2 regions of the Stenotrophomonas sp. GQ19 genome follow, and region 1 is predicted to be linked to the other one. Evidence: predicted binding sites of a transcription regulator. Region 1 holds the regulator's gene; the other holds the start of a gene.

The links. The regulator FliA, encoded in region 1, starts transcription of late flagellar genes. The targets are predictions, from matches to a motif close to TAAAGTTTNNCNNNCNNNGGCCGATAA.
Region 2: AC6CHL_RS11195 (GGDEF domain-containing protein) is a predicted target of FliA. The motif match lies at 8,060-8,086, and genes of this name have one in related genera.

What each region holds. Positions count from the first base shown of each region.
Region 1 is NZ_JCAXES010000001.1:272,486-288,224, reverse strand. It holds gene AC6CHL_RS01195 (hypothetical protein) at 1-1,167, shown strand, start outside; gene flhB (flagellar biosynthesis protein FlhB) at 1,223-2,353, shown strand; gene flhA (flagellar biosynthesis protein FlhA) at 2,350-4,458, shown strand; gene flhF (flagellar biosynthesis GTPase FlhF) at 4,613-6,355, shown strand; gene AC6CHL_RS01175 (MinD/ParA family ATP-binding protein) at 6,342-7,229, shown strand; gene AC6CHL_RS01170 (RNA polymerase sigma factor FliA) at 7,226-7,972, shown strand; gene cheY (chemotaxis response regulator CheY) at 7,989-8,381, shown strand; gene AC6CHL_RS01160 (protein phosphatase CheZ) at 8,381-8,995, shown strand; gene AC6CHL_RS01155 (chemotaxis protein CheA) at 9,000-10,799, shown strand; gene AC6CHL_RS01150 (flagellar motor protein) at 10,912-11,652, shown strand; gene motD (flagellar motor protein MotD) at 11,654-12,643, shown strand; gene AC6CHL_RS01140 (ParA family protein) at 12,649-13,431, shown strand; gene AC6CHL_RS01135 (chemotaxis protein CheW) at 13,428-14,687, shown strand; gene AC6CHL_RS01130 (STAS domain-containing protein) at 14,900-15,208, shown strand; gene AC6CHL_RS01125 (response regulator) at 15,205-15,570, shown strand; gene AC6CHL_RS01120 (chemotaxis protein CheA) at 15,628-15,739, shown strand, end outside.
Region 2 is NZ_JCAXES010000005.1:664-16,402, forward strand. It holds gene AC6CHL_RS11155 (thioredoxin family protein) at 1-309, opposite strand, end outside; gene AC6CHL_RS11160 (peptide MFS transporter) at 318-1,820, opposite strand; gene AC6CHL_RS11165 (tryptophan 2,3-dioxygenase) at 2,062-2,940, opposite strand; gene pdhA (pyruvate dehydrogenase (acetyl-transferring) E1 component subunit alpha) at 3,276-4,358, shown strand; gene AC6CHL_RS11175 (alpha-ketoacid dehydrogenase subunit beta) at 4,351-5,418, shown strand; gene AC6CHL_RS11180 (SH3 domain-containing protein) at 5,420-5,773, shown strand; gene AC6CHL_RS11185 (dihydrolipoamide acetyltransferase family protein) at 5,770-7,167, shown strand; gene AC6CHL_RS11190 (Rossmann-fold NAD(P)-binding domain-containing protein) at 7,363-7,998, opposite strand; gene AC6CHL_RS11195 (GGDEF domain-containing protein) at 8,146-9,708, shown strand; gene AC6CHL_RS11200 (RNA polymerase sigma factor) at 9,766-10,287, shown strand; gene AC6CHL_RS11205 (hypothetical protein) at 10,298-10,960, shown strand; gene AC6CHL_RS11210 (DUF808 domain-containing protein) at 10,976-11,914, opposite strand; gene AC6CHL_RS11215 (ABC1 kinase family protein) at 12,097-13,737, shown strand; gene AC6CHL_RS11220 (phosphoglycerol transferase I) at 13,956-15,739, shown strand, end outside.

The sequences.
Region 1 (15,739 bases):
GACAACACGCGGTATGCGCTGCTGATCGAGGCCGAAACGGCCTTCCTGCAGGCCGACACCCGCGACCGCGAGGCGCGCGCCATCGACCGCGCTGCCGCAGGCCGCCAGCAGCAGCGGCGGCTGCGCGACAACGCCGCCGCCGTGCTCAACACCCTGCAGGACCGATCCGTTGATGCAGACGCCGGCCTGCTGCAGTCGCTGCAGGCACTGGCCGACGGTCACCCCGGTACTGACGCGGAGGCGGTGCTGGCCCGTGCCTTCGCGCTCCTGTCGCCGCCGGACGCGCAGGCAACGCTGAGTGATGACCAGCGCGCGTTGGCCGCCGCATTGCAGACCGCCACGCCCACCCCCACGCTGGCCGACTGGGCCGCCCGGCAGCCCGCCGACCCCGAGCGCGAGGCGCGCCTGCTGCGCGTGGACCGCCATATCGCCGAACTGCAGTTGCTGCAGGGCGCGGCAGTCGCTGCACCCTACCTGGAGGCGCTGCACAAGGCCGAGCAGGAAACCGCCCCGCAACGGCGCAACCTTCTGCTGGACAGCCTGGTACTGGACCTGGCCGCCGCCTCGGCCGCGTTCGCCCAGCGCCGCACGCAGCTGGAACAGCTGCAGGATGTGGCCAGCAGGCTGGCTGCCGTGGACCCTACCGAGCATGCGCCGTTGCTGACCCGGGTGGCCGCCTGCAGTACCGACACCGCGCTGCCGCTGCTGACCGAGCTCACCCTGCAGTGCGACACCGCCCTTGCCAGCCACCAGCAGGCGCTGGCGGCAGTTTCCCGGCGCCAGGCCGTGCTCGACGGGCTGGCCAGCCTCGGCTACGAGGTGCGCGAAGGCATGGCCACCGCATGGCAGGACACTGGCGCGGTCGTTCTAAAGAAAGCTGCCACCCCTGGCTATGGCGTTGAGGTGGGCGGCCGTGCAGACGGCGGGCGCCTGCAGGTCCGGGCCGTGGCCCTGGCGACCGACCGCGACCGCGCTCGCGACCGCGACATCGAAACCCTGTGGTGCGGTGAGTTCGGCCGGCTGCAGGCGCTGCTGCACGGGCAAGGTACCGCGCTGGTGATCGAACGGGCCCTGGGCGTGGGTGAGGTGCCCTTGAAGGAGACCATCGCCACCGCGACGCAGTCCGACCAGGTGCAGGTCTCGCGCGCACGCAGCGGCCCGGCCTGACGTCACGGAACGGTTCTTGCACGACCCCGGGTAATCCCCCCGTGTCGTGCAGCCCATGTCCGAGAACGAACAAGCCGGCGAAAAGACCGAGCAACCTACCGAAAAACGCCTGCGCGATGCCCGCGAGCAGGGCAACATCCCGCGCTCGCGGGAGTTGGCCACCGCCGCGGTGTTCGGTGCCGGCGTGCTGGCGCTGATGGCCTATTCGGGCAGCATCAGCAGCAGTGCCAAGGCCTGGATGAAGACGGCGCTGAGCCCGGAACCGGGCCTGCGCATGCACCCGCAGGCCCTGTTCGGCCACTTCGGCGAGCTGCTGCTGCAGCTGCTGTGGGCGATGTGGCCGTTGGTGCTGATCTGCCTGCTGGCCAGCTTCCTCGGCCCGGTGGTGATGGGCGGGCTGCGCTGGTCGAACAAGTCGCTGATGCCCGATTTCAAGCGGCTCAGCCCGATGGCCGGCATGAAGCGCCTGTACGGCCCGGAGGCAATCGCCGAGTTCACCAAGTCGCTGTTGCGCATCGCCTTCGTCGGCACCGCCGCCGGGCTGGTGGTCTGGCACGGCGTGCGGCCGCTGCGCGACCTGCTCAACCAGCCGCTGGAAACAGCCATGGTGCACGGCCTGGGCTTCACCTTGAAGCTGATGCTGGCCACCGGCGGGGCGATGATGCTGCTGGCCGCCTTCGATGCGCCCTACCAGCGCTGGAACTGGATGCGCAAGCTGAAGATGACCCGCGAAGAGCTGCGCCGGGAAATGAAGGAAAGCGAAGGCAGCCCGGAAGTGAAGGGCCGCATCCGCCAGCTGCAGCAGCAGCTGTCCAACCGCCGGATGATGGAAGCGGTGCCCACCGCCGACGTGGTGGTGGTCAACCCCACCCACTACGCGGTGGCCCTGAAATACGAAGGCGGCAAGATGGGCGCCCCCACCGTGGTGGCCCTGGGCGTGGATGAAACCGCCCTGCGCATCCGTGAAGTGGCCGACGGCAACAAGGTCGCCATCGTCTCTGCCCCGCCTTTGGCACGCGCCTTGTATCGGGAAGGTCAACTTGGAAAGGAAATTCCCGTGAGACTGTATTCGGCCGTAGCCCAGGTCCTGTCCTACGTTTACCAGCTGCGCACCTGGCGCGGCGGTCCGATGCCGGCCGCCCCGAGCATCAACGTGGATGAATTCGGCACGGGAGGCCGCGCATGAGCGCCCAGCCCGTCGGTGCCGGCATGAACGCCCGCAAGGTCCTGGACATGATCCGCAACGGCCTGGGCGCGCCGTTGATCGTGCTGGCGCTGCTGGCCATGGTGGTGATGCCCCTGGCCGCGCCGGTGCTGGATGCCCTGTTCACCTTCAACATCGCCATCTCGCTGATGGTGCTGCTGGCGGTGGTGTACGTGAAGCGTCCGCTGGACTTCACCATCTTCCCGATCGTGCTGCTGATCACCACCATGCTGCGGTTGGCGCTGAACGTGGCCTCCACCCGCGTGATCCTGCTCAACGGCCAGAACGGCCACGAGGCGGCGGGCAAGGTGATCGCCGCGTTCGGTGAGTTCGTGATCGGCGGCAACTACGCGGTCGGCATCGTGGTCTTCGCCATCCTGACCATCATCAACTTCGTGGTGATCACCAAGGGTGCCGGGCGCGTGTCCGAAGTGACCGCCCGCTTCATCCTGGACGCGATGCCCGGCAAGCAGATGGCCATCGATGCCGACCTCAACGCCGGTTTGCTGACGCGCGAGGAGGCCAAGGCCCGCCGCGAGGAAGTGCGTGAGGAAGCCGACTTCTACGGCGCGATGGACGGTGCCAGCAAGTTCATCCGCGGCGACGCGATCGCCGGCATCCTGATCCTGTTCATCAACCTGCTCGGCGGCCTGGCCGTCGGCGTGCTCCAGCACGGCATGCCGTTCGGCGACGCCGCCGCCACCTACACCCTGCTGTCCATCGGTGACGGCCTGGTGGCCCAGCTGCCGGCGCTGCTGGTGTCCTCGGCGGTGGCCATGCTGGTCACCCGCGCCTCGCGCTCGCAGGACATGGCCCAGGCCATGATGGGCCAGGTGTTCGGCCAGTACCGCGCGCTCACCATCGCCGCGGCCATCATGGGCGTGGTCGGGCTGGTGCCCGGCATGCCCAACGTCGCCTTCTTGACGCTGGCCGCCATCCTCGGCTTCGTGGCCTGGAAGGCCTGGAAGAAGAGCACGGCCGCCGCGCGTGCCGCCGAGACGCCGGCCGCCAGCCGCGGCGAGACCCTCGGCCTGCCCGGTGCCACGCCCTCGCCCACCGCCGAACTGACCTGGGACGAACTGCGCCCGGTCGACCCGCTGGGCCTGGAAGTGGGCTACCGGCTGATCCCGCTGGTGGACAAGAACCAGGGCGGCGAACTGATGGCGCGGATCAAGGGGGTGCGGCGCAAGCTCACCCACGACATCGGCTTCCTGATTCCGTCGGTGCACATCCGCGACAACCTGGAACTGCCGGCCACCGCCTACCGCCTGCTGATTCACGGCGTGCCGGTGGCCACCGCTGAAATCCACCCCGACCGCGAACTGGCGCTGGACCCGGGCAGCGCGCTCGGTGCGCTGGAGGGCATCGCCGGCAAGGACCCCGCGTTCGGCCTGGATGCCACCTGGATCCAACCGCACCAGCGTGCCCACGCCGAAACCATGGGCTACACCGTGGTCGATCCGGCCACCGTGGTGGCCACCCACCTGTCGCACCTGATCCGCGAACACGCGCCCGAACTGCTCGGCCACGAGGAAGTGCAGCAGCTGCTGGCCAACCTGGCCAAGAGCGCGCCCAAGCTGGTGGAAGACCTCACCCCGAAGTCGCTGCCGTTGTCGGCGGTGGTGCGGGTCCTGCAGAACCTGCTGATCGAACGCATTCCGATCCGCCAGCTGCGCAAGATCGTCGAATCGCTGGTGGAGAACGCGCCCATCAGCCAGGACCCGGCCACGCTGACCGCTGCGGTGCGCAACGCACTGGGCCGTTTCATCGTGCAGGAGATCGCCGGCATGTCGGCCGAGCTGCCGGTGTTCACCCTCAACCCGCAATTGGAACGTGTCTTGCAGGAGTCCACACAGGGCAACGGCGCCGCACTGGAACCCGGACTCGCTGAGCGACTGCACCAAAGTCTGGCCGAATGTGTCAGCAAGCAGGAAGCGAAGAATGAGCCGGCGGTCGTGTTGGTACCCGGCCCGGTGCGTGCCGCGCTGGCACGGCTGGTGCGCCACAGCGTCCCCTCGCTGTCGGTGCTGGCCTACAGCGAGGTACCCGAGGACAAACGACTGAAGCTGGTCGGCACGATCAGCTGACGTCGGAACCCCGACGGACATGTGCCAGAAAACAGACACACCCCCATTTCGATATCAACGCAGCAGGACATAAAGGGAAACCCGGACCGTGCAGACCACCGACAACCAGCGCTTCCCTTCCACCACCCCGCCGCCCCAGTCCCGGTACCACAGCATGAAAATCAAACGCTTCGTCGCTCCCGATATGCGCTCGGCCATGAACCTGGTGCGCAAGGAACATGGTCCTGATGCGGTGATCCTGTCGAACCGGCGGATCGAGGAAGGCGTCGAGATCGTGGCCGCGGCGAATTACGACGAAGGTGCGGTGCAGCGTGCGCTGGAAGCAGCGCGCAAGGACGTGGCCCCGGCCCCGGCGCCGCGACCGCGCAATGCCGCCGATGCGGTGATCGCCGCGGTGACCCGTCGCAAGCCGACCGTGGTTGCCGCCGAACCGGTGGCCGCCACCACCTCTGCGGTGGCCGCGCTGGCCCGTGCCGCGGTGGGTGCCACCGGCCGTACCCTGGACACCGCCAACGAGATCGTGCCGCCGCCGGGCAGCAGCGGTTTCGCGGCCACCCTGGCCCGCGCCGCCACCGCCCCGGCGGCCGGCATGAGCGCGCTGCCGGAACAGATCTTCGCCCCGTTCAACGTCGAGCAGGCCGCCGCCGCGTCGCCGGCACCGGCACAGTTCGAGCCGGCTGGCGCCGAACCGGCCGTCGCCACCGTCGCCCCGCCGATCAACCGCGCCCGCTTCATCATCGACCCGCCGCTGGACGACGAACCGCACTTCCAGATGCATGTGCCGACTGCCGCCGTGGCGATGCCGCCGCTGCCGGTCAGCGTCACCGTGCCGCCGGCCCTGCCGGTCGCCGAGGCCGTCGCCACCGCCGTGCCGCAGGCGCTGGCCGCCGTCGCCGAAACCCGCGTCGAAAACCCGGCGCCGGTGGCCGTCACGGAACCGGCGCAGGCCCAGCCGCAGCCCGCCGCCGAACTGGTGGTGGTGCAGCGCGATGACGAAGAGATCCGCCAGCTGCGCCATGAAGTGGCCGGCATGCGCCACGTCATCGAACGCGAAATGCACCGCTTCACCGACGAGCGCCTGCGGGGGTCGCCGGTACGCGCCGCCGCGCTGGACCTGATGGACGAATACGGCTTCGACGCCGGCATCAGCCGCGACGTGGCCATGCAGATCCCGCTGGACACCGAAGCCCACCGTGGCCGCGGGCTGATGCTGGGCCTGCTGTCGCGCAAGCTGCCGATCGCCCCGGTTGACCCGCTCGAGTCCGGCGGCGTGATCGCCCTGGTCGGCCCGACCGGTGCCGGCAAGACCACCACCATCGCCAAGCTGGCCTCGCGCTTCGCCGAGAAGCATGCCGCCCGCGACGTGGCCCTGGTCACCACCGATACCGGCCGCATCGGCGCCCGCGAGCAGCTGTACGGCTTCGGCCGCCAGCTCGGCATCGCGGTGCACGAAGCCAACAGCGGCAGCGACCTGAACCAGCTCCTTGAGCGCCTGCAGGACTACAAGCTGGTGCTGATCGACACCGCCGGGCTGGGCCCGCGCGACCGTGCCCTTGCCGCCCAGCTGCAGTGGCTGCGCGCCGCCGAGCAGATCCGCACCCTGCTGGTGCTGCCGGCCAACACCAGTTTCGGCGACATGGACGAGGTGGTCCGCCGCTTCAGTGCCGCCAACCCGCAGGGCGTGGTGCTGAGCAAGCTGGACGAAACCGGCCGCTTCGGCACCGCCCTGTCGGTGGCCGTGGACCACCGCCTGCCGATCACCTGGGTCACCGATGGCCAGGACGTTCCCGAAGACCTGCACCGGGCCAGTGCCGCCAATCTTGTACTTCGCCTTGAAGATTTGCGCCGCGCGGCCGATATGCCCTGCAACCCGGAGTTGAACCATGCCGTCGCGTGAGTACGCCAAGCTGACCAAGACCTTCCCGTTGTCTGCCACCCGCAGCCAGCCGCTGGGCCCTGTGCGCACCATCGCCGTCACCGGCGGCAAGGGCGGCGTGGGCAAAACCAACGTGTCGGCCAACCTGGCCGTGGCGCTCGCCGACATGGGCAAGCGCACGCTGCTGCTGGACGCCGACCTGGGCCTGGCCAACATCGATGTGATCCTGGGCCTGCAGCCCAAGCTGACCCTGGCCGACCTGGTCGCCGGGCGCTGCACCCTGGATGAAGTGATCATGGAAGGCCCCGGTGGCGTGCTGGTGGTCCCGGCCGCATCGGGTCGCCGGCACATGGCCGAACTGCAGCCGGCCGAGCACGTGGGCCTGGTCAACGTGTTCTCCGAACTGGAGCGCGAGCTGGACTTCATGGTGGTGGACACCGCCGCCGGCATCACCGACGGCGTGCTGACCTTCTGCCAGGCCGCCCAGGACACCGTGGTGGTGGTCTGCGACGAGCCGGCCTCGATCACCGACGCCTATGCCCTGATCAAGGTGCTCTCGCGGGAACGCGGCGTGGACCGCATCCAGGTGGTGGCCAACATGGTGCGCGACCCCAACGAGGGCCGCGTGCTGTACGAAAAGCTGACCCGGGTCTGCGAGAAGTTCCTGGCCGATGTGTCGCTGAACTACCTCGGCTGCGTGCCGCAGGATGACTGGCTGCGCCTGTCGGTGCAGCGCCAGCAGCCGGTGGTCAAGGCCTACCCGTCCAGCCCGGCCGCCCAGGCGATCACCGAAATCGCCCGCCGCACCGCCCGCTGGCAGGCCCCGACCGAGCCGCGTGGTGGGGTCGAATTCTTCCTGGAACGCATCCTCAAGCAACGCGGGGTGACCGCATGAAAGGCGCCGCACAATACAAAGAGGTGCAACGCACCGCCGCCAACGAATGCATTGCCCAGCATTCGGACCTGGTGCGCCGCATCGCCCACCACCTGGCCGCGCGCCTGCCGGCCAGCGTGGAAGTGGATGACCTGATCCAGGCCGGCATGATGGGCCTGATCGAAGCCTCGCGCAGCTACGACGCCGACCAGGGCGCCTCGTTCGAAACCTATGCCTCGATCCGCATCCGCGGCTCGATGATCGACGAGATCCGCCGGGGCGACTGGGTACCGCGTTCGGTGCACCGCCGCGCCCGCGACGCCGCGTCCACCATCCGCCGCCTGGAGCAGAGCACCGGCCGTGCCGCCAGCGCCACCGAAGTGGCCGCCGCCATGGACATGCCGCTGCCGGACTACCTGCGCCTGATGGAAGACGCCGCACGCGGCCAGGTGCTGAGCCTGGAATCGCGGATCGAGGACCAGGGCGAGCTGGACACCGTCGCCCAGGGTGGCCCGACCCCGCAGCAGGTGCTGGAGCGTGGCGAATTCGGCCGCGAACTGGGCAATGCGATCGGCCTGCTGCCCGAACGCGAACAGCTGGTGCTGTCGCTGTACTACGAGCAGGAACTGAACCTGAAAGAGATCGGCGCCGTGCTGGGCGTCAGCGAGTCACGCGTGTGCCAGATCCACGGCCAGGCCGTGCTGCGCCTGCGGGGCCGATTGAAGATCTTCGAGGCGGCCGACGCCGGCCTCGCGAACACTTGATACCGAGGAAAGTGCTTTGAACAAGAACATGCGTATCCTGATCGTCGACGATTTCTCGACCATGCGTCGTATCGTCAAGAACCTGCTGGGCGATCTGGGCTTCACCAATACGGCCGAAGCCGAGGACGGGCATGCCGCGCTGTCGCTGCTGCAGAGCCAGCCGTTCGATTTCGTGGTCACCGACTGGAACATGCCGGTGATGACCGGCATCGACCTGCTCAAGGCGATCCGCGCCGACGCCAAGCTGAAGACCCTGCCGGTGCTGATGGTGACCGCCGAAGCCAAGCGCGAACAGATCATCGAAGCGGCCCAGTGCGGCGTCAACGGCTACATCATCAAGCCGTTCACCGCGCAGACCCTGGAAGAAAAGCTCGGCAAGATCTTCGAACGCCTGGCAGCGAGCGCCTGATGGAAACCCTTCGCGACAAATCCGCGCTGGTCCAGCGCCTGCAGGACGCCCTGGCTGCGCTGGAAAGCGGCGATGAAGCCGGCTGGCGCCGGGAAATCGACGCGCTGGCTGCCTTGCGTACCCAGCCGATGATGGCCGGCCTGAACCGGCTCGCCCGCGAACTTGGCCAGGCCCTGGGCGAACTGCCCAGCCTGCCCAGCGAAGCCGGCGAGCTGGACGATGCCTGCGCGCGCCTGGACCACGTGGTGACGATGACCGAACAGGCCACCCACCGCACCCTGGACCTGGCCGAGGAATGCCGGGCGCTGACCGAACAGCTGCGTGCCAACGGCCTCACCGCCGACCAGGACCAGCAGCTGGACCGGATCCGCCACAACCTCACCGAGATCGCCCTTACCCAGAGCTACCAGGACCTCACCGGGCAGATCATCCGCCGCGTGGTGGGGATCGTGCGTCGCGTGCATGAAGGGTTTGGCGCACTCGGCCTGCCGCCGCAGGACGACACCGCGCACAAGCGTGACAACGGCCTGGCCGGCCCGGCCGTGAGTGGCCTGGACCGTCACCAGGTTTCACAGGTGGATGCTGACGACCTGCTTTCGGATTTGGGGCTGTAACACCATGAGCGCTGTTCCAGACGATATTGCCGCCGATTTCATCCTCGAGGCCCAGGAAATCCTGGACCGCCTTGGCGAACAGCTGGTGTCGCTGGAGCAGTCGCCCCAGGACAGTGACCAGCTCAATGCGGTGTTCCGTGGCTTCCACACGCTCAAGGGCGGTGCCGGCTTCCTCGGCATCCAGGCCATGGTCGAGTTGTGCCATGCCGCCGAGGAAACCCTGGGCATGGCCCGCTCCGGCAAGGCCACCCTGCAGGCCCACCACTTCGACGCCGCCCAGCAATCGCTGGATTACCTGCAGTCGATGCTGGATTCGGTCTCGGCCGGTACCGAGCCGGGCTACGCGCCGCCGGAACTGATCGCACAGTTCGACGTCAACGGCCCGGCCACCCCGGCCGCTGCCGTTACGCCGGCCACCGGCGAACTGATCAGCGAAGACGAGTTCGAAGCACTGCTCGACACCCTGCACGGCGGCGCCGCCCCGGCAGCGGTGGCCAGGAAGGCAGACGACGGCCTGATCGGCGAAGACGAATTTGAAGCCCTGCTCGACCAGCTGCACGGCGGCGCCGTGCCCGGCGCCAAGCCCGCAGTCGCGGCCGCCCCGCCACCGCGCGCACCGGCCGCACCGCCGGCCAAGCCGGCTGCCAACAAGCCGGTGGCCGAGGCCGAGCACACGGTGCGCGTGGACACCAAGCGCCTGGACGCCATCGTCAACCTGATCGGCGAACTGGTGCTGTCACGCAACCGCCTCAAGACGCTGCGTGCGCGCCTGCACGACGAAGAACTCGACCGCGCCGTCTCCACCCTGGACATCGCCACCGCGCGCCTGCAGTCGGCGGTGATGCGCACCCGCATGCAGCCGGTGGGCAAGGTGTTCTCGCGCTTCCCCAAGGTCGCCCGCGACGTGGCGCGCAACCTGAAGAAGGAAGTGGAACTGGAGCTGGTCGGCGCTGAAACCGAGCTCGACCGCAACCTGGTCGAGGCCCTGGCCGACCCGCTGGTGCACCTGGTGCGCAACGCCATCGACCACGGCGTGGAAACCCCCGACCTGCGTGAAGCCCAGGGCAAGCCGCGCAGCGGCCACGTGCGGCTGTCGGCGCAGCAGGAAGGCGACTACGTCAGCATTGAAGTGCAGGACGACGGCGCCGGCATCGATCCCGAACGGCTGCGCCAGAAGGCGCGCGAAAAGGGCCTGATCGATCCGGAAGCGGCGGCCCGCCTGACCAGCGAGGAATGCCTGCACCTGGTGTTCCTGCCGGGCTTCTCGACCAAGCAGGAAGTCACCGACATTTCCGGCCGTGGCGTCGGCATGGACGTGGTGCAGTCGCGCATCCGCGAGCTCAGCGGCCAGATCCAGATCCAGTCCGAGCTGGGCCGTGGCAGCCGCTTCATGATCCGCGTCCCGCTCACCCTGGCGATCCTGCCCACCCTGCTGGTGCAGGCCGGCGAAGACGTCTATGCCCTGCCCCTGGCCCGCGTGATGGAAGTGCTGCACGCGCCAAACACCTCGCTGGGCTGGTTCGACGGCCGCGCCGTGCTCGACCGCAAGTCGCACACGCTGCCGCTGGTGGACCTGCGCCATTGGCTGGCCGTCGCACCGGCCGCCTCGTCGCTGCTCACCATCGTGGTGCTGCAGGCCGGCGAAGCCCGCTTCGGGCTGGTGGTGGACCAGGTGCGGGGCCGCGAGGAAGTGGTGATCAAACCCCTGCCCAAGGCACTGCGCGGCCTGCGCGGCTACGCCGGTGCCACCCTGATCGGCGACGGCCGCATGTCGCTGATCCTGGACGTGGACGGCCTCCGCTAACCGCTTTGTAGAGCCGGGCTCTGCCCGGCTGCTTCCTCCAAAACTGTGACCGCCGCCCCACCGGATTCCTTCGGCATCTCAAGTCCCATTCACATACGCCGATAACGGACCCATGGACAGACTCAGCCTCATCGGACTTTTCCTCGCCCTGGCCTCACTGGTCGGCGGCAGCATCCTCAAGGGAGCCGGCCTGGCGTCACTGTGGTCGCCGGCCGCCTTCGTGATCGTGATCGTCGGCACCATCGCCTCCATCCTGCTGCACACCTCGCCGGCGGTGTTCAAGCACGCCTTCAAGATTGTGCGCTGGGTCATCCTGCCGCCCAGCAGCGACCGCCACGAGCTGATCAAGCAGATCGTGGAATGGAGCAACATCGCCCGCCGCCAGGGCCTGCTCGGCCTGGAAGCCCAGGTGGACGCACAGAACGACCCGTTCCTGCGCAAGGGCCTGCAACTGCTGGTGGATGGCGTGGAGCCGGAAACCATCCGCCACATGATGGAAATCGAACTGAGCAGTCAGGAGCACCAGGACCTGGCCGCGTCCAAGGTGTTCGAGGGCATGGGCATCTACGCCCCCACCCTGGGCATCATCGGCGCGGTGCTGGGCCTGATCGCGGTGATGAAGAACCTGGCCGACCCGAGCAAGCTCGGCCACGGCATCGCCGCGGCGTTCACCGCCACCATCTACGGCATCGCCTCGGCCAACCTGCTGTTCCTGCCGGTGTCGGCCAAGCTGAAGAGCGTGATCCACCACAACAGCCGCGACCGCGAAATGATCATCGAAGGCCTGATCTCGATCGCGCAGGGCGAAAACCCGCGCAACATCGAAACCAACCTCTCCGGGTTCCTGCACTGACATGGCCCGTCGCAAGCATCACGAAGAGCATGCCAACCATGAGGCCTGGGCCATTCCCTATGCCGACCTCATGACGCTGCTGCTCGCCTTCTTCGTGGTGATGTACGCCATCTCCTCGCTCAACGAAGGCAAGTACCGGGTGATGGCCGATGCGCTGACCACCGCCTTTGGCGGCGCGCCGCGCACCATCAACCCGGTGCAGGTGGGCAACCAGCAGGTGCAGGGCGGCGGCTGGGACAGCCCGTCGGTGATCAAGGCCGGCAACCGCGTCGGCCCGGCCGCGCCGGCCCCGTCCAACGACCCCACCCTGCTGCCGGCGATGGCCTCGCAGATGCGCATGCCGGTCTCGGTGCGCAACCAGGAACAGCTGCAACGCGCCGAGCGCCAGCTCAACACCATCGCCGACCGCCTCACCGCCACGCTGGCGCCGCTGATCGAGCGCGGCATGATCACCGTGCGTCGTACCGAGCTGTGGATCGAGGTGGAGATCAACAGTGACATCCTGTTCCCCACCGGCTCGGCCACGCTGGACGTGCACGCACGCGACACCCTGTCCAAGCTGGCCCAGGTGCTGCGCGAGGCGCCCAACGGCGTCCGCGTGGAAGGCCACACCGACAACATTCCGATCGCCACGCCGTTGTTCCCCTCCAACTGGGAACTCTCGGCCGGGCGCGCGGCCAGCGTGGTCCACCTGTTCGCCGACCAGGGCCTGCAGCCGTCGCGGCTGGCGATGGTCGGCTACGGTCAGTTCCGCCCGCGCGAAGACAATGCCAGCGCCGAAGGGCGCAACCGCAACCGGCGCGTGATGGTGATCATCCTGGCCGACACCGCCCAGGGCGTGGATCCGATCGGGCCGCAGTTGACCGCCGAATCGGACCCGGCCACGCCCGGCAAGACCCCCTCCGTAACCCCCATCGCACCGGTGCAGTTGCCACCGGTGCCGGCCGGCAGCCGTGTGGGCGCCGCCGTCTCCCCTGCAATGAAGGAGTGAACCGAATGCGCATCTGGGCAATCGCCAATCAGAAGGGCGGCGTGGGCAAGACCACCACGAGCCTGGCCCTGGGCCGTGGCCTGGCCACCCTGGGCCACCGTGTGCTGCTGATCGATCTTGATCCGCATTCGTCGCTGACCCGCGCCTTCGGCGTGCCGCTGGACCCGCCGCCGCAGGGCGTGCTGGAACTGTTCGGCGCGCCGCCGGCCGAGCTGTCCTCGCTCAGCCGCCACAGCGATATTCCCGGCCTGGATTACGTGTGCGCGCAGGCCGCGCTGGCCACCCTGGAACGGCGAAGCGCCAACCAGCCCGGGCTCGGCCTGGCCCTGCAGAACGCCTTTGCCCGCCACCAGGGCCAGCACGACTACATCCTGCTGGACTGCGCGCCCACGCTGGGCCTGCTGATGATCAATGCGTTGGCCGCCGCCGACCGCCTGATCATTCCGACCCAGGCCGAACCGCTGGCCCTGCACGGCCTGGACGGCATGGTGCGGACCGGCGAGATGGTCGAACGCTCGCGCCGTCGCCCGCTGCCGATGTCGATCCTGCCGACCCTGTTCGACCGCCGCACCCGCGCCGGCAACGAAACCGTCAAGCTGATGCAGGACACGCACGGCCACCGCGTCTGGGAAGACGCGATTCCGGTCGACACCCGCATCTGCAATGCCGCCAGCCTGACCATTCCGGCGCAGTCCGACGACTACCCCGGCCGTGGCCTGGCGGCGTACCGCCGTGCTCTGGAATGGATCATGGCCGACGACGCACTGCAGATGGAGCGCGCGGCATGAACACCGCCGGCGTGCTCGACGACTACCTGGAACAATTGCTGGGCGATGCCGTGCCGGCGGCACCGGTGCAGGCCGACGTATCGACCCTGCCGACCGCCGCGGTGGCCGCGCAGGACGACGCCGAAGCCGATGGCGTGGCCCGTGCGATCAGCGCCGAGTTCGCCCGCCACGCGCTGGCCGATGCCGGCACCGATCCGGACAACGACGCACCCGCACCCGCACCCTCAGCGCAGTTCGACACCCCCACCGCCCCGGGCGCGCCGGCCAACCTGGCCCTGCTCGACGAGCTGATGAACGATCCCGCGCTCGGCCCTCCGGTCGAAACTCTCGCGACCGTGCACGACACCCCGACTTCGCCCGGCGCGCCCGCCAACCTCGCCCTGCTCGACGAGCTGATGAACGACCCCGCGCTCGGCCCACCGGTCGACACCCTCGCGACCGTCCACGACACCCCGACCTCGCCCGGCGCGCCGGCCAACCTGGCCCTGCTCGACGAGCTGATGAACGACCCCGCGCTCGGCCCGCCGGTCGCGGCGCTCCCCGCTGCGACTGCCGGCGCGGACGCGGCCAGGCCCAGCTGGGACGACCTTCCCGACGATGTGCTGCACGACAATGCGCCGGCCGTCGCAGCCCCGGTCGCCCCTGCTCGCCCTGTTCCCGCCCCCGCCCCGACACCCACCGCCCGCGCCATGCCCCCCCCGATGCCGATGAGTGCCCCCAGCGCCCGCAGTGCCGCCCCGGCACCGGCGCACACCCGGCCGGGCAGCTGGCAGGAACTGCAGGCCCAGGCGCGCAATCCGGCCTCCAGCCCGCGCGAGAACCGTCGGGCCAGCGAGCGCACCTCGCGCTGGCTGCGCCTGCGTTGCGGCGCCCAGGCCTACGCACTGGAACTGCTCAAGGTGCAGGAAGTGGTGCTGCCGGTGCCGCTGCTGCCATTGCGCGGTACCGCCGACGCCATGCTCGGCATCATGAACCTGCGCGGCCAGGTGGTACCGGTGATGGACCTGGGCATCCACCTGGGCGCCGGCCCGGCCCAGGAAGACGCCAACACCCGCATCGTGGTGCTCGAGGAAGATGGTGAAACCATGGGCCTGCGCGTGTCGGCCGTGGAAGACGTGGCCAATCTCACCGACTCGCAGATCGAGCCGCCCGATACCGCCCGCATCTGCCAGATTTCCAACGACCTGTTCCGCGGCGTGGCCCGCATCAGCGCCCAGCCGATGATCCTGCTGGACGCCACGCAACTGCTGAACTGAGCGGTAGAGCCACCCCCTGGGTGGCTGCCGTCCGGCCCGACGCCGTGACGGCCTGGCAAACGCTTTTTGCCATGCCGTTGCCTGGCAGCCACCCATGGGGTGGCTCTACCCGCCACGCCACCCGACAGAACGATGAAGATCCCCCGGCGCGCCCCTAAAGCTTTGTGGGTTTGGGCCGTTATCTCTCTCGGAACCGTTTGTCCGGAGCAAACATGAGCACTGTTGCCCTGGGTGGTGATCTCGGAATCGAGACCAGCACCGAGCTGAAAACCCGCCTGGCCCCGTTGGTGGACCAGGCCGGCGACCTGACGCTGGATGCCAGCCAGGTAAGCCGTATCCACACCGCAGCAATGCAGGTCCTGTGCGCATTCGTCGACGCCCGCCGCCAGGCAGGCCACCCGACCGGATTCGACGGTTGCACTGCCACCTTCCGTGATGCCGCGCGACTGCTCGGCCTCACCCAGGCCCTCGGCCTGGACGCAACCCATGACAACCTGAAATCTGTGGAGAACGCTGCATGAGCGCACGAATCTTGGTGGTGGACGACTCGGCGTCGATGCGCCAGATGGTCTCTTTCGCCCTCACCTCGGCCGGCTTCTCGGTCGAAGAGGCCGAAGATGGTGCCGTCGCACTGGGCCGGGCCAAGGGCCAGCGCTTCAACGCGGTGGTGACCGACGTCAACATGCCCAACATGGACGGCATCTCGCTGATCCGCGAGCTGCGCCAGCTGCCCGACTACAAGTTCACCCCGATGTTGATGCTGACCACCGAATCGGCCGCCGACAAGAAGTCCGAAGGCAAGGCCGCCGGTGCCACCGGCTGGCTGGTCAAGCCGTTCAATCCCGAACAGCTGGTCGCCACCGTGCAGAAAGTGCTGGGCTGATCCCAGCACGCCCCACCGCACCACCCTCCCTCCCTTCGCAACCGGACCCCACGCACCATGAGCATGGATCTGCAACGTTTCCACGCCACGTTCTTTGAAGAAAGCCGCGAGGGGCTGGATGCAATGGAGGCTGGCCTGCTGGCGCTTGAATCGGGCCAGCAGGACCCGG
Region 2 (15,739 bases), on a different contig from region 1:
GCACCACTCCCCGCCCACGTCCAGCACGATCCGCTTGCCCCCGCGCTGGGCCTCGACCTTGGCCGTGGCCAGGTCGGCGACCGGATCGCGGGCCGGGTCGAACTGCGCGTTGAGCGCCGCCACGGCGGCGACATCCGCCGCGGCCGGGGTATTGCCCGAGGCCACCGGTACGCTGGGATCAGCGACCGGCGCCTTCTGCTCGGTGGTGTCCACCGGCTGCGCAGGCGCGGTGGCAGGCGCCGACGACGGCGAGCAGGCGGCCAGCAGGCCGGCCGCGATCATCGCACCACCCCATGCGTACATGCGCATCACCGACCTCACTTGACGCCGTGCATCAGCTTGTTGATCAGCGGGGCGAGCAGGAACAGCAGCGCACCGGAAATGATCAACGCCCAGAAACCGAAGGTGTAGCCCTTCAGGGCCGATTCCACGGTCATGCCGCCTTCGCCGCTGACCACGCCGGCGAAGATGCCCGACAGGTTGTTGCCGATGCCGGTGGACAGGAACCAGCCGCCCATGCCGAAGCCCACCAGGCGCACCGGGGCCAGCTTGGTCACCATCGACAGACCGATCGGCGACAGGCACAGCTCACCGACCGACTGGATGACGTAGACCATGAACAGCGTCCAGAACGGGATCTTGCCGTCCACCACCATGCTCGACAGGGCCAGCATCAGCAGCGCGAAGGCCGCGCCGTTGAACAGCAGGCCCAGGCCGAACTTGCGCGGGATCGACGGATTGGCGCGGCCCAGCTTGATCCAGATCCAGGCAATGATCGGGGCCAGGGTGATGATGGCCACCGAGTTGACCGACTGGAACCACGCGGTCGGGAAGGTCCAGCCGCCGAGCTGGCGGTTGACGATCTCATCGGCCAGGAAGGTGAACGAGCTGCCGGCCTGTTCGAAGAACATCCAGAACATCACGTTGAAGACGAAGATGATCAGCATGGCGATCACGCGGTCGCGCTGGACCTTGCCCTCGCGGATGCCTTCGACCAGCAGCAGCACGCCCAGCGCGATGAACATCACGCCCAGGATCCAGGCCAGCGCGGTGGCGCCGGTGGACAGCAGGAAGTAGGCCACCGGGATGGCGACGATCGCGCCCACGAACACCATGATGATGCGGCCGAACCCTTCGGCGCCCACCGGCGGTGCGCCGATGCCCTTCAGGCCGGCACGACCGACGTAGAACCACGCCAGGCTGATCAGCATGCCGATGCCCGAGGCGATGAAGACCATCTTGTAGGACGGCATCGCCTGGGTGCCGAACACCCGCTCGGCCAGGTACTGGGTGAGCACCGGGGCGATCATCGCGCCGATGTTGATGCCCATGTAGAAAATGGTGAAGCCCGAGTCGCGCCGTTCATCCTTCAGGCCGTACAGCTTGCCGACCATGGTGGAAATGTTGGGCTTGAACAGGCCGTTGCCGATGATGATCGTGGCCAGCCCCAGCTCGAACACTTCCTTGTTCGGCATGGCGACCATGAACAGGCCGGCGGCCATGATCACCGCACCGGTCAGGATCGAGCGTTGGTAGCCCAGTACCCGGTCGGCCACGTAGCCGCCAAAGATGGCCGCGGCGTAGACCAGCGCCAGATAGGCACCGTAGGTGCGGCTGGCGGCAGCCTGGCCGGCCGAGTCGCCCTCGAAGAACTGCGACACGATGTACAGCACCAGCGCCCAGCGGATGCCGTAGAACGCGAAGCGCTCCCAGAATTCGGTCATGAACAGCATCCACAACGGGCGCGGATGGCCCAGCGTGGTCTTGAAATCCGGCAGCGCCGGGTCGGGAACGGATTTCGCGGCGGCGTCTACGCTCATGCGGGATTCCTGGGTTCGGTGGAAGACATGCACGTCCGATGTGCGAACAGCGCGGGAGAATCCCAGACCAACGGCGTTCACGTCAAATACACGCTGATCCGTGCAGGTGGCGGCATGCTCGCTGAACTTGCACCTGCAACCGTCGGGGATCGCCCGCCAGCGCAGCAACGGCGGGGGCTGCGGGCAGCCCCGTGGTCATCCGGGCGTCATGATGAATAGGGCGATCGGTGCCCGCGCGGACTCAGGCGTCCGGCGGCATCGGGTCGTCGTTGCGGATCGTGGTGCGCACCTGGAACAGCTCCGGGAAGAAGGTCAGCTCCAGCGCCTGGCGCAGGAAGCCGACCCCGCTGGAGCCGCCGGTGCCGCGCTTGAAGCCGATCACCCGCATCACCGTGCGCATGTGGCGGAAGCGCCACAGCTGGAAGGCGGTCTCCAGGTCCACCAGGTCCTCGCACAGCGAATACTCGCGCCAGAAGCGGTCGGTGTTCTGGTAGATCCGCTCGAACACCGGGTGCAGGGCGTCGTCGGCCACGTGCGGCTGCTGCCAGTCGCGGCCGGTGTACTCGGCCGGCACCGGGTGGCCGAAGCGGGCCAGGTAGCGCAGGAATTCCTCGTACAGGCTGGGTGCGTCCAGGACTTCCTGCAGCTGCGCCTGGCCGGCCGGGTCGTGCGAGAACACCTGCAGCATCTGCGCGTTCTTGTTGCCCAGCAGGAACTCGATGTAGCGGTACTGCAGCGACTGGAAGCCCGAGGACGGGCCCAGCACATCGCGGAAGCCCATGTACTCGGACGGGGTCAGGGTTTCCAGCACCGACCACTGCTCGGTCAGCTGGCGCAGCACCTGCTTGCTGCGCGCCAGCACCTTGCGGCACTGCCAGACCTCGTCGCGCTGCAGGAAGCCGATGGCCGCGCGCAGTTCGTGGGCCAGCAGCTTCAGCCACAGCTCGGAGGTCTGGTGCTGGATGATGAAGAGCATCTCATCGTGGTGCGGCGGGTTGGACAGCGGCTGCTGGGCGCTGAGCAGCTGGTCCAGCCGCAGGTAGCCGCCGTAGGTCAGGCGCCCCTGCAGATCGGTGTGGATACCGGCTTCGAGGTCGCGTTGGTTCTTCTCGACGGACATGGCGTGGGCCAAATGAGGGGGTCAAAGGGTAGCGCACAGCATGCGCTCCCGGGCGGCGGGCGCCATGCGCCGCCGTGTGGTGCCCGGGGCGGGCCCGGATTCTGCGCGGGCAGACCGGCGGCGGCGGCCACCCGCCCTGCCCCGGCAACCGCCGCTCATGCCCGGTTGCAGCAACTGAATACGTTGCAGTCATTGGCATTTCGCGCCCCTTACGGGGTATATGGGCGTATTGTCCACCGGGACACTTGCTGCGCCGCAGGACGGCTTTTTCGTACGCCTTCCTTAACATGGCAATTCATATCATTTGTAACTTCCTGTCGAAGGTGCAGTACGCAATGACGGTTGCCGCTGAGTTCAAGATCGAATACCTGCAGTACCTGGACACGGACGGCACGCTCGTCCGCGATGACCTGCCCGAGGCCCTGCGCGATCCACGCGCGCTGCTGCCGATGTTCAAGCAGATGCTGTTCGTGCGCGTGTTCGACGGCAAGTCGATCGCGCTGCAGCGCACCGGCAAGCTGGGTACCTACGCGGCCTGCCTGGGCCACGAAGCCGCGCACGTGGGCATTGGCGCCTCGATGCAGAAGGACGACGTGTTCGCACCGTCCTACCGCGAGTACGGCGCGATGTTCATGCGTGGCGTGCGCCCGCACGACGTGCTGATGTACTGGGGCGGCGACGAGCGTGGCAACGACTACGGCGGCAACGCGGCCAAGGACTTCCCGTTCTGCGTGCCGATTTCCACCCAGTGCCTGCATGCGGCCGGCGCGGCGCTGAAGTTCAAGCTCAACAACGAAAAGCAGATCGCGGTGGCGGTGTGTGGCGATGGCGGCAGCTCCAAGACCGACTTCTACGCTGCCCTGAACTCCGCCGGTGCCTACAAGCTCCCGCTGATCCTGTGCATCGTCAACAACGGCTGGGCCATCTCGGTTCCGCGTTCGGCCCAGACCGGCGCCGAAACACTGGCGCAGAAGGGGCTGGCCGGTGGCCTGTTCTGCCTGCAGGTGGACGGCAACGACCTGATCGCGGTGATGGCCGCCATGCTGCAGGCGCGCGAACGCGCGCTGGCCGGCGACGGCGGCACCGTGCTGGAACTGATGACCTACCGCCTGTCCGACCACACCACCGCCGATGACGCGCGCCGCTACCGCGACGACGCCGAAGTGAAGGATGCCTGGCAGCGCGAGCCGATGCTGCGCCTGCGCAAGTACCTCACCAACGCCGGTGTGTGGAGCGAGGAAGAGGAAGCCGCCTGGACCGCCGAGTGCGGCAAGCGCGTGGACGAAGAAGTGAACCTGTACCTCAATACTCCGGTGCAGCCGGTGGAGGCGATGTTCGACTTCCTGTATGCCGATCCGCCGCAGGACCTGCTGGCCCAGCGTGCGCAGGCGATCGCCCTGGAGCAGCGCCATGGATGAGATCAAGAACGGCGCCTCCAGCGCGCAGACCAACGCCGCCGACAGCGCCGCCGTCGCGCGCGGAGAAGACATCATGACCACCACCCCGATCACCCTCATCGAAGCCATCACCCAGGCGCTGGCCTGGGAGCTGGAGCACGACAAGTCGGTGCTGGTGCTGGGCGAAGACGTGGGCGTCAACGGCGGCGTGTTCCGCGCCACCGCCGGCCTGCAGCAGCGCTTCGGCGCCGACCGCATCCTGGACACCCCGCTGGATGAAACCACCATCGCCGGGCTGACCATCGGCCTGGCCGCACAGGGCATGAAGCCGGTGGCAGAAGCCCAGTTCGACGGCTTCATGTACCCGATGGTGGACCACATCATCTGCCACGCCGCGCGCCTGCGTTACCGCACCCGTGGCCGCCTGCACTGCCCGATGGTGCTGCGCGTGCCGTGGGGCGGTGGCATCCGCGCGCCGGAGCACCACAGCGAAGCCAACGAGTCGATCTTCACCAACGTGCCGGGCCTGCGCGTGGTGCTGCCGTCCTCGCCGCAGCGCGCCTATGGCCTGCTGCTGGCCGCGATCCGCGAACCGGATCCGGTGATCTACATGGAGCCCAAGCGCATCTACCGCCAGTACAAGGAAGTGGTCGTCAATGACGGCGAAGCCTTGCCGCTGGACGTGTGCTTCGTGCTGCGCGACGGCACCGACGTGACCCTGGTGACCTGGGGCGCGCAGGTGAAGGAAGCGCTGGAAGCGGCCGACAAGCTGGCCGGCGAAGGCATCAGTGCCGAAGTGATCGACGTGGCAACGCTGCGTCCGCTCGACTTTGCCACCATCGCCGAATCGGTGGCCAAGACCGGCCGTTGCGTGATCGTGCAGGAGGCGCCGAAGACGGCCGGCTTCGGTGCGGAAATCGCCGCGCGCCTGGCCGAGGAATCGCTGTACGACCTGCTGGCACCGGTCGAGCGCGTCACCGGCTATGACACCCACATTCCGTTGTTCCGCCTGGAAATGAAGTACCTGCCGAGCGTGGACCGGATCGTCAGCGCGGCCAAACGCGCCATTGCGGCAGGCTGACGTGCGGGCCCGCCTCCTAGGCCCGTACCGCAGCCAGTACCCCAACCCGCTCCGGTTCCGCACCGGCCAGATCGTCGAACTGGGTGTTCGTGACGAGGAATGGCCGGCGTTTGCCTGGGTACGCACCGATGACGGGCGTGCCGGCTGGGCACCGGTGGCGTGGTTGCAGTTGCTGGACGAAGGTCGCGCAGAAGCCCTGCGCGACTATGACGCCCGCGAACTGGATGTGGACAGCGGTGAACTGGTCAAACTGCATCATGAACACGGTGGTTGGTGGTGGTCCGAGCGCGCGAACGGCGCGACGGGCTGGCTGCCGGCCCGCGATCTCGAACTGCTGGAAGAGAACTGCACATGAGTGAGAACAAGAATTTCCACCTGCCCGACCTCGGCGAAGGCCTGCCGGACGCCACGATCGTGGAGTGGTTCGTCAAGGTAGGCGACGTGATCGCGCTCGACGCGCCGCTGGTGTCCATGGAGACCGCCAAGGCCGTGGTCGAAGTGCCCTCGCCGTTCTCCGGCAAGGTGCTGGCGCTGGCCGGCGGTGAAGGCGACATCATTCCCACCGGCAGCGTGCTGGCCCAGTTCGAACTGGACCCGAACATGCCGCAGCGCGCCGATGGCCAGGACACCGGCCACAGCCACGGGCACGCCGCGCCGTCGCCCACCCCCAGCACCGGCCAGACCGCGGCCGCGCAGCCGGACAGGGTGGTGGCGTCGGACAACGGGGGCGAGATTGCCAAGCCCGGCGCCGAGCGCGATGACGCCGGCACCGTGGTTGGCGCCATGCAGAGCTCCAATGCCGTGCACGCCGAACAGGCCGTCGCCGTGGGCGGGGTCAAGGCCGTGCCGGCCGTGCGCGCCACCGCGCGCAAGCTGGGCGTGGACCTTACCCGGGTGCGTGCCACCGGCACCGATGGCGCGGTAACCATGGCCGACGTCAAGCAGGCCGCCGCCGATGGCAGCGCCAAGGTCGGCGCTGCGCCGGCACGCGCCGCCGTGGCCGCTCCGGCTGCAGCTGCACCGGCACCGGTGGCGCGCGCCGCCGAATCGCGTACGCCGCTGTCGGCCGCCGGTCGCCCGATGCGCACCCAGCCGCCGGGCGTGGTGGCCAAGGGCCAGCCGGAACCGCTCAAGGGCGTGCGCCGCAACATGGCGCGGGTCATGGCCGATGCGCACAGCAAGGTCGTGCCGACCACGCTCAACGACGACGCCGACATCCACGCCTGGGTGCCGGGCAACGACGTCACCGCGCGCCTGGTGCGCTCGATCGTGGTGGCCTGCCAGAAGGTGCCGGCCCTGAACGCGTGGTTCGACGGCGATGCGCTCACCCGCACGCTGCACAACCAGGTGGACATCGGCATCGCGGTGGACACCGACGACGGCCTGTTCGTGCCCGCCCTGCGCAACGCCGACATGCTCGACGCACGTGGCATCCGCGAGGGCGTGAACCGCCTGCGCGAGCAGGTGGAATCGCGCTCGATCGCCGCGTCCGAGCTGAGCGGCTACACCATCTCGCTGTCCAACTTCGGCATGTTCGCCGGCCGCTACGCGACCCCGGTCGTGGTGCCGCCGTGCGTGGCCATCGTCGGTGCCGGCCGTGCCCGCCACCAGATGACCCCGGTGATGGGCGGCGTGGAAGCGCACAAGGTGATCCCGCTGTCGGTCACCTTCGACCACCGCGCGGCTACCGGCGGTGAAGCTGCGCGTTTCCTGCGGGCCATGCTGGATGATCTGGCGCTGGCCAGCTGATCTACGTGGGCGGGTAGCGGCCGACCGTTGGTCGGCGGGCAATGACGGATACGACAACGGCCACCGCAAGGTGGCCGTTGTTGTTTCCGCACCCGGTAGTGCCGGCCGCTGGCCGGCTCCTCCGGATACCGTGCAGCCGACCAACGGTCGGCTCTACCTCCGGTTGGGTTTCCTGCAGCCGACCAACGGTCGGCTCTACCCTGCCAGGTCTGCTGCGCCTACGATCTGGACGCCCGGGCGCGGGGCCAGCGCCGCCTCCACCATGGCCGCGGCGATGTTCACCGCCGGGTTGATCCGCCAGGCGCGTGGCAGCACCGGGCCGAGCGCGCCCAGCACCACGCTGGCCAGGTGCTCGCCGGTGCGGCGTTCGCTGCGTTCGCCGCCGATCAGGCCGGGGCGTACCAGCGTCAGCGAGCGGTAGCCCAGCCCGCGCAGGTCCTGTTCCAGCCGGCCCTTGACCTGGTTGTAGAAGATCCGCGACTGCGGGTCGGCGCCCATCGCCGAATTCAGCACGAACGCGTGCGCGCCGTGGGCCTGGGCCAGGGTGGCCACCTGCAGCGGGTAGTCGTGGTCGATCCGGGAGAACACCGCGCGGCTGCCGGCCTGCTTGATGGTGCTGCCCAGCGCGCAGATCACCGCATCCACCGCCCACCAGGGTGCGTCCACCGGCAGCCGCTCGAAGTCGACCACCGGGTTGTGCAGGGCCGGGTCGGCATGCGCCAGCGGCCGCCGGGTGGGCGCCACCACCGCATCGCAACGCGGGTCATCCAGCAGCTGCTGCAGCACCTGCCCGCCCACCAGCCCGGTTGCCCCCACCAGCATCACCTTCATCGCACGCTCCCACCGTCAGATTGCCTACCATCGTGGCACAGCTGCCGTGCCCCTCCCGCGTTCAAGCCGGCCTGCACCGCGCCGATACTGTTCCAACCTCTTCCACCCGCCCGGCTGCCCCGCCGGTGACCCGCCAAGGATCCGCGCATGACCGACCCGCACGACGCTCCCCCCAGCCCCGGCACCGCCGTGGGCCGGCTGCTGTCGCGGCGCCAGGTGGAGAGCCGGGTGATCGACACGGCCAGCGTGGACGCGCCCGGCCCCAAGGGCGGCACCAGCGCCATGCTGCAGCGCCTGTTCGCCGGCATCGACAGCCCCGAACCGCTGCTGGCGGCCTTCGCCAACGGCATGTCCACCCTGCCCGGCGAACTGGGCGACATGGGCCTGCGCCTGCAGTCGGCCCAGCGCAGTGCCGACTGGGTCAGCTACGGCCGCGCGATGCGCCAGCTGATCGACAAGTACATCCGCACCATCGAGCAGGACAGCCCCGACGGCCAGCCCGACAGCCTGCGCCTGCGCGAGCTGCTGCGGCACACGCTGGGCGTGACCGTGGCCAGCCTGCTGCAGAACATGCCCGAGCTGCGGGAGGAGCCGGCGCAGATCGCCGCCGACCTGCGCCACTGGCACCCCGGCCAGCCGCTGCAACCGATCGAACTGCGCCTGCGCGAGCTGACCCACCAGATCGGCGTGCGCAGCGATGGCTGGCAGGAACAGCAGGAACTGCTGCTGAGCCTGTTCGACCTGCTGCTGGACAACATCGGCGAGCTGCTCGATGACAGCAGCTGGCTGCATGGGCAGGTGCATGCGGTGCGCCAGCTGATCAGCGGCCCGCTGGACCGCGACTCGGTCGACCAGGCGCGCGCCAACCTGCGCGAAGTGATCTACAAGCAGGGCCTGCTCAAACAGGGCATCGTCGAATCCAAGGCGGCCATGAAGGGCCTGATGGGCGGCTTCATCGAGCGCCTCGACGGCATGGCCGTGAGCACCGGCGAGTACCACGACCGGATCAGCAGTTATGCGCTGGCCCTGAAGGAAGCGCGCAGCATCGCCGACCTCAGCCAGCTGCTGCAGGGCGTGCTGCAGGACACCGGCCGCGTGCAGGAGCAGGCACTGCAGGCGCGCGACCACCTGGGCAATGCACGCCGCGAAGTGGAACAGGCCGAGCAACGCATCGCCGAGCTGGAGCAGGAACTGCGCGATGTGTCCGGGCTGGTCCGCACCGACCCGCTGACCGGGGCGCTCAACCGCCGCGGCTTCGACGAACTGGTCGACCGCGAGCTGGCACGGGCGGGCCGCCATGGCCACCCGCTGGCCCTGGCGCTGATCGACCTGGACGACTTCCACCAGACCAACACCGCCCACGGCCATGCCGGCGGCGATGCCGTGCTGCGCCACCTGGTGGCGGTCTGCCAGCTGCACCTGCGCAGCACCGATGCGATCGCCCGCATCGGCGGCGATGAGTTCGTGCTGCTGCTGCCCGAAACACCGGCCGCCGACAGCATGTCCACCCTGCTGCGGCTGCAGCGCTCGCTGGCCCAGCGCCCCCTGCAGCTGGACGACACGCGGGTGCCGGTGCACTTCAGCGCCGGGGTGGCGCAATGGCACGCCGGCGAACCGGTGGATGGCCTGCTGCGGCGCGCCGATGCGGCCCTGTATGCGGCCAAGCGGGTCGGCAAGAACCGCGTGCAGGCGGCCGACGCGCCCCGGTGACCGGCATGCCCGCCGAGGCGCTGTGATAACGGCCGCCTCCGTGCGAATCACCCTGGTATGGACATGAACACCCCTGCCGCCCACGACCCGCGCCTGCGCTTCGCCGCGTTGCTGGACCAGCACCGCGGCATCGTGCTGAAGATCGCACGCGGCTACTGCGCGCACCAGGAAGACCGGCTCGACCTGATCCAGGACATCAGCGTGCAGGCCTGGGATGCATTCGACAGCTTCGACCCGGCACGCGCCCGCTTTTCCACCTGGCTGTACCGGGTCGCGCTCAACGTGGCCATCTCGCAGGTGCGCCGGCAGCAACTGCGCCAGCGCCATCACGCCGCGCTGGATGAAGACACCTTGCCGGTGGACGAGGGTGCACCGGCCGAACAGCAGCACGCCGTACAGCAGCTGGAGGGTGCGATCCGCGCGCTTCCGCCGCTGGACCGCGCATTGATGCTGCTGCACCTGGACGATCACGACCACCGCCAGATCGCCGACATTCTCGGCATCAGCACCGCCAACGTGTCCACCCGCCTGCACCGCCTGCGCCAGCAGCTGCGCGCGCGCTTCGACCCCACCGCCTGAGGCCACCGTCATGCATACCGATCCACTCAAGCAGCTGTGGCACCAGGCCGGCGGCGATGCCGACGACAGCGAGGCCACCGCCGCTTTGAACAGCTGGCGCCGCCACCGGCAGTACGCCGCGCAACGCCAGTTGTCGGCGTTCAGTGCACTGCAGGTGGTGCAGCTGCTGTTCTGGCTGGGGCTGTCGATGTATTGCGGCAGCGTGTGGTGGCAGCAGCCACCGCTGGCGGTGATGCTCAGCGCCGTGGCGCTGCACGTCTACTGCGTGGCGGTGATCATCGTCAGCGCGGCCCGGTTGCACCTGCGCGGGCAACTGCAGCCCGACCAGCCGGTGCTGCAGCAGTCCCGGCAACTGGCGGTGTTGCGCATGCAGACCGCCGCCAGCGAACTGCTGCTCGGGCTGCCCTGGTGCTGGCTGTGGCTGGCGGTGCCGGTGCTGGTGGCGTGGCAGGCGTGGGGCATCGACCTGTCCGCCTTCGCCGCACGCGCGTTGCTGATCTCGCTGGTGGCCGGGGCGGCGCTGATGACCGCCCTGCTGCTCCTGGCCCGGCGCTGGCAGCGGCAGGCCCCGGCGTCACCCCGCCTGCAGCGCGCGATCGATGCCTTGTCCGGGCGTCGCCTGGCCCGCGCACGCGCCGAGCTGGAGGCGCTGCGCGACTGGAACGGCGGCTGACAGACCGCGCGCCTGTCAGTGCGCCGCTTTCTTGCCGCGCAGCTTCTGGAACCCCATCACCGCGGCCAGCACGATCGCACCGGCGATCACGCCGACCACCATGTTGCCCAGCGCGTTGATCAGCCAGCCCCACTGGCCTTCGCCACCCAGGCCGACCACGGCGTGGTGCAGCGCCGGCACGTTGTGCACCAGGATGCCGCCACCCACCAGGAACATCGCCGCGGTGCCGGCCACCGACAGGAACTTCATCAACCAGGGCGCGGCGATCAGCAGGCCACGGCCGAATGCGGCCAGCCCCGCGCCCTTGCGCGACAGGTACAAGCCCAGGTCATCCAGCTTCACGATGCCGGCCACCAGCCCGTAGACGAACACCGTCATGGCCAGCGCGATCACCACCAGCGCGGTGACCTGGTTGAGGAACGGGGCGGCCGAGACCACCCCCAGCGACAAGACGATGATCTCGGCCGACAGGATGAAGTCAGTGCGCACCGCGCCTTTCACCTTTTCGCCTTCCCAGGCCACCATGTCGACCTTCTCGTCGGCCAGCGCCTTGACCCGTTCGGCCTTGTGCTGTTCGTCCTCCTGCTTGGAATGCAGGAAGCGGTGCGCCAGCTTTTCAACGCCCTCGTAGCACAGGAACGCGCCGCCGATCATCATCAGCGGCACCACGATCGGCACCGGGTAACCCTTGCCGCGCAGCCAGGCTTCCAGCGCGCTGATCGCCAGCGCGGCCGGCACCAGGATCGCCTTGTTCACCAGCGAGCCCTTGGCCACCGCCCACACCACCGGCAGCTCGCGGTTGGCATTGACCCCGGTAACCTGCTGCGCGTTCAGCGCCAGGTCGTCGCCCAGCACGCCGGCGGTTTTCTTGGCCGCGACCTTGGTCAGGACCGACACGTCGTCCAACAGCGTGGCAATGTCATCGAGCAACGCAAACAGGCTGGCACCGGCCATGGCAATCCAATAGATCAAGCGGGAAGCGTGGATTCTGCCCGATCCTGGCCCGTTCGCGGTAGATGCCTGCGGATTCACCGCCCCACTACCTCCCCGCCCGCACACTGCCGAGGACACCCGTCCTGGAGCCCTGCTTGAATACCACGCCCGTCGCCCCTGGCTCGCCATCGCTGGTAAAAGGCATGAACCGCCGCAGCCAGATCCTGCGCCTGCTGCTGCGTTACCGGAACTCCGGGGTGTTTTCGGGCATGAACCTGGACGCCCGCGCGGTGCACGACATCCCGCCGGAGGGCAATCCGGAGCAGTTCGTCACCGACCTGGAATCGCTCGGCCCCACCTTCGTCAAACTGGGGCAGATGCTGTCCACCCGCCCGGACATGGTGCCGGTGGAATTTGCCACCGCGCTGGAACGCATGCAGGAAAAGGTGGCCCCGATTCCGGTCGAGCGCATTGTACAGATCATCGAGCAGGAGCTGGGCGCGTCGGTGTCCAAGCTGTTTGCCAGCTTCGACCCGGTGCCGCTGGGGTGCGCCTCCATTGCGCAGGTCCACCGCGCGCAGCTGCATGATGGCCGCGAGGTGGCGGTAAAGGTGCAGAAGCCGGAAGTGGCCGCGCAGCTGCGCTCGGACCTGGAGGTGCTGCGCAGTTTCGCGCTGGCCGCCGACCATCTCACCCAGGTGGGCCGCCGGGTACGCCTGCGCGACTGGCTCAACGAGTTCGCCAAGACCTTGATGCAGGAGCTGGACTACCAGGCAGAGGCAGAAAACCTGCAGCGCTTCGGCCAGCACCTCAAGCCGTTCAAGCCGCTGTGGGTGCCGCAGCCGATCTGGGACTACTGCAGCCACCGCGTGCTCACCATGGAGCTGGCCAACGGCGTGCGGGTGGACATGATTCCCGATGTGCGCCGCACCGAAGAACCGATGGCACCGCTGGCCGCCGCGTTGATCCGCGGCTACATCGACCAGATCTTCGTGCATGGCGAAATCCATGCCGACCCGCACCCGGGCAACCTGCGCGTCACCCCGCAGGGTCGCCTGGCGATCTTCGACCTGGGCATGGTCGCGCACATGCCACCGCGCCTGCGCGAGCGCCTGCTCAAGCTGCTGTTCGCCGCCGTGGACGGGCGTGGCGAGGAAGTGGCCGATGAGATCATCGGCATCAGTACCCGGCTGGAATCGTTCGACGAAGAACGCTACCTGCGCGAAACCGGGCAGATGATTGCACGCTATGCCGCCAACACCAGTTTCTCCGAAGGCCGCGTGGTGCTCGACCTGGTCCGCATCGCCACTGCCAGCGGGCTGCGCACGCCGCCGGAACTGAGCCTGCTCGGCAAGGCGCTGTTGAACCTGGAAACGGTATGCCGGCTGCTGTCGCCCGACCTGGACACCCGCCGCATCGTGGAGAAACAGCTGCAGCACGTGATGCGTGCGCGCCTGAAGAAATCGCTGTCGGCGGCCAACCTGGCCAGCGAAGCCATGGAGATACAGCAGCTGCTGCGCGAAGGGCCGCGCAAGATGTCCGACATCCTTGCCCTGCTGGCCGAGAACCGCCTGCAGATGAAAGTGACCGGGCTGGAAGAATCGCGGCTGATGGAAAACCTGCAGAAGATCGCCAACCGCGTGTCGGCCGGCATTGTTACCGCCGCGTTGATTCTTGCCGCAGCGATGATGATGAAAGTGGATACCGGCTGGCACCTGTTCGGGTATCCGGCCATCGCATTCACCTTGATGCTGATCGGCGTGGCATTAGGCCTTGGCATCATCCTCAGCGCGCTGATCTTTGATCGCCGTGCGCGTTCGAAGGAAGAGCGCGGCCATCGATGATGCCGCGCTGCATCGCATTTCTTCACGTGTGTTTTACACCTGGAAACACGATGCGTTGTAGCGCATCTTCAGCATCCTGAAACAAACATTTCAGTCAGGTTCGTGCATGCATGATCGGGTCATCGGCTTGTCATGCAGATGTGGTTGGACAGCCGGTCGGATGGGAAATACGTCGTCATGGCGTCCATCACCAACTGTCTCCACTACCGATACCGCCGATGCTCTGGATCCTGCTGCTGACTCTGTTGCTGCTCTCCTGGTTGCTGCTCGCCTCGCGCAAGTGGATATGGTGGAAGGCCAGCCTGATGTCCGTGCTGCTGGTATTGCTGAGTACGTGGTGGTTGATCAACAAGCTGTCCGGCGATGGGCTCAACGCGGCCACGCTGTATCACCTGGGCGCCGACATGGAAGGCGCGGGCGTAGCGGACTTCAAGGGCTACATCGCCGCCTACATCGCGCTGTTGCTGGTCTCGCTGCTGCCCTTGGCGGCCGCACGCATGCAGCGCTGGCGCCGCATCGAACACGGCAAGGCGGTGTTCGGTGGTTTCGTCGCGATGTGGCTGGTGGCCATTGCGGTCAGCCCGCTGTACAGCGACGGCCTGCGCCTGTACCAGCAGATGCGCCCGGTGGACTACACCGTGATCGCACCCGAGTACACCATTCCGCAACAGGCGCTGGCCAAGCCGCGCAACATCGTGTGGATCTACGGCGAAAGCCTGGAGCGCACCTACCTCGATGAAACCACCTTCCCGGGCCTGATGCCCAACCTCAACCGGCTGGCGGGCCAGGCGCTGGATGTGCGCGGGCTGGTCTCGGCCGAAGGCGGCGGCTGGACGATCGCCGGGCTGGTGTCGTCGATGTGCGGCGTGCCGCTGACCACCGCCAAGGACGATGAGAACAGCATGGGCCGCATGGGCAGCTTCCTGCCCGAAGCGGTGTGCCTGGGCGACTACCTCAAGCAGCAGGGCTACACCAACCACTACCTGGGCGGCGCCAACGGGCAGTTCGCGGGCAAGGGCCAGTTCCTGGCCACGCACGGCTACGACGCGGTGGACGACCTGGCCTGGTTCAAGACGCAGAAGGTGGCGCGCTCGCACTTCTCCACCTGGGGCGTGCACGACGACGTGCTGCTGGACAAGGCCTATGACCGCTTCGAGCAGCTGTCCAAGGCCGGCCAGCCGTTCATGCTGACCACGCTCACCATGGACACCCACCATCCGGCCGGGCACCTGCCGGTGGCCTGCAAGCGCACCCGCTACCAGAGCGAGTACGGCAACATCGGCCTGCTCAACGCCCTCAAGTGCACCGATGGCCTGATCTCGAAATTGGTCGATCGCATCCAGGCCAGCCCGTATGGGCAGGACACCCTGATCGTCATCGCCTCCGATCACCTGGCCATGCCCAACGACCTCAGCCATGTGCTGGCCAAGCAGAAGCGCGAGAACCTGCTGCTGTTCCTGGGCAAGGACATCGCCCCGCGCCAGTTGGCCACCACCGCCGGCTCCACGCTGGATTCCGGCGCCACGCTGCTCAGCCTGATCGACCCGGCCATCAAGGCGATCGGCTTCGGCCGCTCGCTGCTGGATCCCGAACGCACCGACAGTGCCAGCGCTGCGGCGCTGCGTGACAACGGTAAGGACTACCCGCGTTATCTGGCCTTCTCGCGTTCGCTGTGGCTGGGCGACAAGACCCGCCAGCTGCGCATCGATGACGACAACCAGGTGGTGATCGGCCTGCAGCATGTGCAGCCGCCGGTGCTGCTGGAATACGACAAGCAGTTCGACTTGAAGTCGGTGTACCTGGAAAACACGTCCAAGCAGTTCGATGACGCCGACCCGGCCAACACCCTGGCCTACGTGGACCGCTGCACGGCGTTCGAGGATGGCTCGGCCGATGGCGACTGGTGCGCGATGCTGGTCAACCGTGACAAAGGCATCAAGCTATACCGCGACGATGCGCTGCGCACCGGCTTTGCAGTGGATGGCCCGCTGGAACCGTTCAA